Regions from separate parts of the Halomonas mongoliensis genome, predicted to be linked through region 1. Evidence: predicted binding sites of a transcription regulator. Region 1 holds the regulator's gene; each other region holds the start of a gene.
What was found. The regulator sigma-54, encoded in region 1, starts transcription at its own class of promoters, with help from an activator protein. The targets are predictions, from matches to a motif close to TGGCACNNNNNTTGCTNT.
Positions count from the first base shown of each region.

Region 2: glnA (glutamate--ammonia ligase) is a predicted target of sigma-54. The motif match lies at 1,449-1,466, and genes of this name have one in related genera.
Region 3: glnL (nitrogen regulation protein NR(II)) is a predicted target of sigma-54. The motif match lies at 967-984, and genes of this name have one in related genera.

Region 1 covers NZ_CP199288.1:2,879,689-2,881,954, forward strand. Annotated here, with positions in the region: gene ACRYRV_RS13550 (RNA polymerase factor sigma-54) at 214-1,626, opposite strand; gene lptB (LPS export ABC transporter ATP-binding protein) at 1,798-2,266, opposite strand, start outside.
Region 2 covers NZ_CP199288.1:1,984,767-1,987,032, reverse strand. Annotated here, with positions in the region: gene glnA (glutamate--ammonia ligase) at 1-1,339, opposite strand, end outside; gene ACRYRV_RS09345 (hypothetical protein) at 1,853-2,266, shown strand, end outside.
Region 3 covers NZ_CP199288.1:1,987,187-1,989,452, forward strand. Annotated here, with positions in the region: gene ACRYRV_RS09355 (DUF4124 domain-containing protein) at 54-620, shown strand; gene glnL (nitrogen regulation protein NR(II)) at 1,045-2,091, shown strand; gene glnG (nitrogen regulation protein NR(I)) at 2,084-2,266, shown strand, end outside.

The DNA.
Region 1 (2,266 bases):
CCGGGAGACGCTGCCCGGACCGTGCGGATGGGGCATGCTGGGGAGTGGGGTTCAGCGCAGCCGCTTGCGCTCGCTGGAGGCCGGAATGCCCACGGCTTCGCGGCCGACCCTTGAGAGCGCTACGGTCCTGCATTACCTGAGCCGCTTGCGCTCGCTGGAGGCCGGAATGCCCACGGCTTCGCGGCCGACCCTTGAGAGCGCTACGGTCCTGCATTACCTGAGCCGCTTGCGCTCGCTGGAGGCCGGAATGCCCATAGCTTCGCGGTACTTGGCTACCGTCCTTCTGGCCACCTGGATACCGGCCTCGTCGAGCAGGGCCACCAGCTTGCTGTCGGAGAGGGGCTTGCGCGGCGTCTCCTCCTGGATCAGCTTGCGGATCCGGGCGCGGATGGCGGTGCTGGAGTGGGCGTCTCCCTCGCCGCCGCCCACCTGGCTGGAGAAGAAGTACTTGAGCTCGAAGACGCCCCTGGGGGTATGGATGTACTTCTGGGTGGTGACCCGGGAGATGGTGGACTCGTGCATCTCCACTGCCTGGGCGATATCGGCCAGGATCAGCGGCTTCATCGCCTCCTCGCCCTGCTCCAGGAAGTCCAGCTGGCGGGCCATGATCTCGCGCCCCACCCTGAGCAGGGTGTCGTTGCGGCTGGAGAGGCTCTTCATCAGCCAGCGCGCCTCCTGGAGATGGTCCTTGAGGAACTGGTTGTCCTGGCTCTTGTCCGCGCGGCGGACCAGGGCGGCGTAGTCGGGCTGAATGCGCAGCCGGGGCAGCGCCTCGGGGTTGAGCTCCACGTGCCAGCCGTGGCTGTCGTGGCGCGCCACCAGGTCGGGAGTGACGTAGTCGCTGGTGGTGCCGGCGAAGGCGCTGCCGGGACGGGGGTCCAGGGAGCGGACCAGGGCGATGGCCGCGTCCAGGGTGTCGTCGTCGAGGCCGAGGCGGCGCTTGAGCAGGCGGCGGTCGCCGCCGGCCAGCGCCTCGAGGAACTGGCGCACCAGCCGGCGCGCCTGGGGCAGCAGGGGGGTGTCGTCGGGCAGCGCGGCCAGCTGCAGCAGCAGGCATTCGCGCAGCTCCCGGGCAAAGACCCCGGTAGGCTCGAACTGCTGCAGGCGCAGCAGTACCTGCTCCACCTCGGCGCTGCGCAGTCCCTCGAGACCCTGGTCCCGCAGGCCGTCGCGGATCTCCTCCAGGGGCTGGGCCAGGTAGCCGGCGTCATCCACCGCGTCGATCAGGCTCTCGGCGATCTGCTGCTCCCGAGGCGTGAGGTCGGTCATGGCCAGCTGCCAGCTGAGGTGGCCCTGCAGGCTCTGGCCGGCGGCCTCGCGTTCGAAATCTGGCCCTTCGCCGCCGGAGGCGGGGGCGCTGAAGTCCTGGTAGGTGTCCGACCAGTCGCTGTCGGTGGCCAGCTGGTCGGGGATCTCGCTGGCCCACTCCGCTTCGGGGGCCTCGCTGACCGCCTGTTCGCCGAAGCCCTCGTCGAGCTCCAGCATGGGGTTGGCTTCCAGTGCCTGCTGGATCTCCTGGCGCAGGTCCAGGGTGGAGAGCTGAAGCAGGGCGATGGCCTGCTGCAGCTGAGGCGTCATGGTCAGCTGGGTACCGACGCGCAGCTGGAGGGAGGCTTTCATGGCCATGGTCTAACGAGTCCCTCGGGTGTGGAAAGCCTTCACCCTAGCCGGCGGCGATGGGCGATGCAAGCGCCTTTCTCCGTCAATGTCTGCAACTTTCGTGCCATGCGCAATTGTCATGCCGCCAGGCAAGAACGGCTGGTATATCAGCAAGCTGTGTAGGTAAGCGGCGGGTGGCTAGAGCCGGAAGTCCTGGCCCAGGTAGACATCGCGTACCCGCTGGTTGGCGAGGATCGCCTCGGCATTGCCCTCGGCGATGATCTGGCCGTCGCCGACGATATAGGCGGTGTCGCAGATGTCGAGGGTCTCGCGGACGTTGTGGTCGGTGATCAGCACGCCGATGTCGCGGGCCTTGAGCTGGCGTATGATCCCCTTGATCTCCCCCACCGAGATCGGATCGACCCCGGCGAAGGGCTCATCGAGGAGGATGAAGGCAGGCTCCGTGGCCAGGGCGCGGGCGATCTCCACCCGGCGGCGCTCGCCGCCGGAGAGGCTCATGCCGAGGTTGTCGCGGATATGGGTCACGTGGAACTCCTCGAGGAGCTCCTCGAGGCGGGCGTGGCGCCCCTCGCGGTCGAGATCCTTGCGGGTCTCGAGGATCGCCATGATGTTGTCGGCCACCGACAGCTTGCGGAAGATTGACGCC
Region 2 (2,266 bases), 890 kb from region 1:
TCTTCAGCTCGATATAGGCATCGATCATGTCGTCGGTGAAGACGCCACCCTCGGTCAGGAAGGCGCGATCCTTGTCCAGGGCATCCAGGGCCTGGTCGAGGCTGTGGGCCACGGTCGGCACCTTCTTGCCCTCTTCCGGCGGCAGGTCATAGAGGTTCTTGTCCATGGCGTCGCCGGGGTGGATCTTGTTCTTGATGCCGTCGATGCCGGCCATCAGCATCGCCGCGAAGCACAGGTAGGGGTTGGCGGTCGGATCCGGGAAGCGGAGCTCGACGCGCTTGCCCTTGGGGCTGGCGGTGTAGGGAATGCGGATGGAGGCGGAGCGGTTGCGGGCCGAGTAGGCCAGCATCACCGGCGCCTCGAAGCCCGGCACCAGGCGCTTGTAGGAGTTGGTGGAGGCGTTGGCGAAGGCGTTCAGGGCACGAGCGTGCTTGATGATGCCGCCGATGTAGTAGAGGGCCATCTCGGAGAGGCCGGCGTACTCGTCGCCCGCGAACTGGTTGTTGCCATCCTTCCAGAAGGACTGGTGGACGTGCATGCCGCTGCCGTTGTCGCCGACCAGCGGCTTGGGCATGAAGGTGGCGGTCTTGCCGTAGGCGTGAGCCACGTTGTGGATCACGTACTTCATCTCCTGGACCTCGTCGGCCTTCTTGACCAGGGTGTTGAACTTGATCCCGATCTCGTTCTGGCCGGCGTTGGCCACCTCGTGGTGGTGCACCTCGACGGTCTGGCCGATCGCCTCCAGGGTGTTGCACATGGCGCCGCGGATATCGTGGAAGCTGTCCACCGGGGGCACCGGGAAGTAGCCGCCCTTGACCCGCGGACGGTGGGCCAGGTTGCCGCCCTCGATGGGACGGTCGGTGGACCAGGCGCCCTCTTCGGAGGTGATCTTGTACATGGAGCCCTCGATATCGGACTTCCAGTGCACCTCGTCGAAGATGAAGAACTCGGGCTCGGGGCCGAAGAAGGCGGTGTCGCCCAGGCCGGTGGACTGCAGGTAGGCCTCGGCGCGCTTGGCGATGGAGCGCGGGTCACGCTCGTAGCCCTGCATGGTGGCCGGCTCGATGATGTCGCAGCGCAGCACCAGGGTAGAGTCCTCGGTGAAGGGGTCGAGGAAGGCGGTGCCATCTTCCGGGCGCAGGATCATGTCCGACTCGTTGATGCCCTTCCAGCCGGAGATGGAGGAGCCATCGAACATCTGGCCGTTCTCGAAAAATTCCTCATCGATGTCACGGGCCGGGATGGTGACGTGCTGCTCCTTGCCACGGGTATCGGTAAAGCGCAGGTCGACCCACTTGACGTCATGTTCTTCAATCAGGGCGAGAGTCTTGGCAGACATGGTGTCCTCCGGTTGAGCGGTGCTCGGGGCGTTGAGGTGTTGCGAAGTTGTAGCATGCCGTGGGCACTCTGCCCACGATCACCGGGCATGACCCGATGCTGCCCAATACAATGCACGCCCCATGCCAGAATTGCACCCACATGCAACAGGACCTCAGCACAGGGCTGATTTGAAAGACAAAAACGCCCCCGGGAAGCGCACCACCCTGAACCAGGCCCTTCGCCGCCTCGCGGCTCACCGTCCCCCTCGCCCCCATTTCGCACCAGGATGGTGCAATAATCGATCTCCATGCACTGCTGCAGGGCATCCGCGATCCCGGCCGGCGAGTATGGTCCGGCCTCAGCCCCGGCAGAACGAGAATTGCGCAACGTCAGGGTGACGCAATTTCATATGCAAACTTTTTGATACTCAAGGACACTCAGGGCTACACTCGATTACAACAGCGTGAACCTACCGGCAGCAACTCCCGGCCGCCGGCCACGTCCCCCGCCGCGGTCAACTGCCGGAGCTCGCATGGCTACCTTCACCGCCTGCATTCTGATCGACGCACGCAGTGCCGGCGCCAGGCTGCCCCGGCAGCTGGCGGTCGTGGCACCGCTGGCGCAGGCGGCAGGCGAAGCCACCTTTACTCTCTGGGTCCTGGATGACACCGGCGATGCGCGGCTGCCACGCATCGCCCAGCGCTTCGGCGCACGCCTGGTGTCGGTAGCACCGCTCCCCCTGGGGCAGCGGCTGAACGAGGCCATTGCCAGCAGTAGCGGCGATATTCTGGTGTTTCCCGGCATCGGCAACACCACCAGGGCGGAGGCCCTGGCACGGCTGGCCGCCGAGGTCGCCGCCGGCAGGCTCGACGCCGCGATCCTGCCCACCCGGCACGCTGGACGGCTGGCGCGCCTGCTGGCCAGGCTGCGGCGGCTGCCCAGCGGC
Region 3 (2,266 bases), 890 kb from region 1:
ACCAGATCAAGCTGCCACGCCCGCCGGGCAGGCGGCAGCGCAGGGGAGGAGTCATGCACAAGGTCATGTTGGCACTGGCGGTGGGGCTATCGTTCAGCCTGGCGGCCCAGGCTCAGACGATCTATCGCATCACCGATGCCCAGGGCAACGTGGTGTTTACCGACAACCCCGAGCGAGGCGGCGAGCAGGTGGAGCTGGCGCCGGTGACGGTGGTGCCCTCCAGGGGGGAGGTGCGCACCGGCGAGCCGGCGCCGCGCCTGGAGGGCGGCACCGCGCCGGCCCCCAGCGCCTCGCCGGGCCAGCCCTTCATGCCCTACGACAGCTTCCGGATGCTCTCGCCTACCCATGAGCAGGCCTTCCCGGTGGGGGCGGCGGGCAATGTCCCGGTGGAGCTTGGCATCGAGCCCGAGCTGCGCGAGGACCACCGCGTGCGCCTGCTGGTGAATGGCCAGGTCAGCCAGACGGCCATGCATACCACGGCCTTCATGGTGGCCAACATGAACCCCGGCGAGCATGTGCTGCAGGCGGAGCTGCTGGACGGCAGCGGGGCAGTGCGCCACCGCACCTCGCCGGTCACCGTCTATGTGCACCGGGCCAGCGTCAACCGCCCGGCCGATTAGCTACCCCCTCGCTGGGCACCCTGGCCGTGGTGCCCGGACGGTGGCCCAAGGCCCTGTCGCCCCCCGCATGGCGATGTGCGTCCCCCCTGGCCCTTGAAGCCGGCACCGCCGCCTGCCGAGCCCCCTTCGCCACTGCGCCGGGGCGAGCCTGTCCGCCGGCTGCCCGATGAGGCGCCACCCCTGCGCCGCCAGGAGGCGCGGGACGCCACTCGTCTGAACTGAGATCGGGCAGACGTCGCACCATCCGAGGTCATGGGCGGGTGCAGGCCAGGCGCTTGTGCACTATTTTGGTGCAGTGCCGCCCCCTTATCGCCCGATAAGCCCCGGGGCATGGGCCCGGCCGGCCTGGCGCGCTTCTTGCAGAACATCTCGCAGGAGCCAGGAGATAGCGATGGGCAGCCGTGGAGCCGATATGGCCGATTCGATGTATCAGCGCCTGATGGAGCACCTCACCACCGCCGTGGTGCTGCTCGATGGCGAGCTGAGACTGCAGTGGATGAACCCCGCCGCCGAGGCGCTGTTGGCGATCAGCCTGGGACGCGTGCAGGGGGCAAGGCTCTGCCAGCTGATGGAGAGCGACGACGGGCTCGGCGAGGTGCTCGGCAAGGCCCGTGACGAGTTCCACCCCTTCACCCAGCGGGAGGCGCGCCTGGTGATGCTGGCCGGTGATGCCCTGGTGGTGGACTACACGGTGACGCCGCTCTCCCGGGAGGAGCTGCTGCTGGAGATCGAGCCGCGTGACCGGCTGATGCAGATCTCCCGGGAGGAGGCGCTCCTGACCCGCCAGGAGACCATCAAGGTGCTGACCCGCGGCCTGGCCCACGAGGTAAAGAACCCTCTGGGGGGCATCCGCGGCGCCGCCCAGCTGCTGGAGCGCGACCTCGACGACCCCGGCCAGCGGGAGTTCACCCGCATCATCGTCGAGGAGGTGGACCGGCTGCGCGACCTGGTGGACTCCATGCTCGGCCCCAACCGCATGACCCACCACGAGCCCCTCAATATCCACAAGGTGCTGGAGCGGGTCAGGTCGCTGCTGCTCGCCGAGCATCCCCGGGTCGCCATCGAGCGCGACTATGACCCTAGCCTGCCGGACCTGGCCGGTGACGAGGCGCAGATGATCCAGGCGGTGCTCAACGTGGCCCGCAACGCCGTGGAGGCGATGAGCGAGGCGGGGACGCCGGACCCCCGGCTGGTGCTGCGCACCCGGGCGCGGCGCCAGTTCACCCTGGGGGCCGAGCGCCACCGCCTGGTGTGCGAGGTGGCGCTGGTCGACAACGGCCCCGGGGTCCCCGAGGCGCTGCGCGAGACCCTCTTCTACCCCATGGTCTCCGGCCGCGCCGAGGGCAGCGGCCTGGGGCTCTCCATCGCCCAGGCGATCCTGCACCAGCATCAGGGCCTGATCGAGTGCGACTCCGAGCCCGGCCACACCGAATTCCGACTGCTGATACCCCTGGAGAAGCGCCATGACTGACGTCGCACGCGTGGTGATCGTCGATGACGACCGCGCCATCCGCTGGGTGCTGGAGCGCGCGCTCGCCCAGCCCGACCTGAAGGTGGAGTGCATGGAGCGCGCCGACAGCGCCCTGCAGGGCCTGCTCGACAACCCCCCGGACGTGCTGGTGACCGATATCCGTATGCCCGGCATC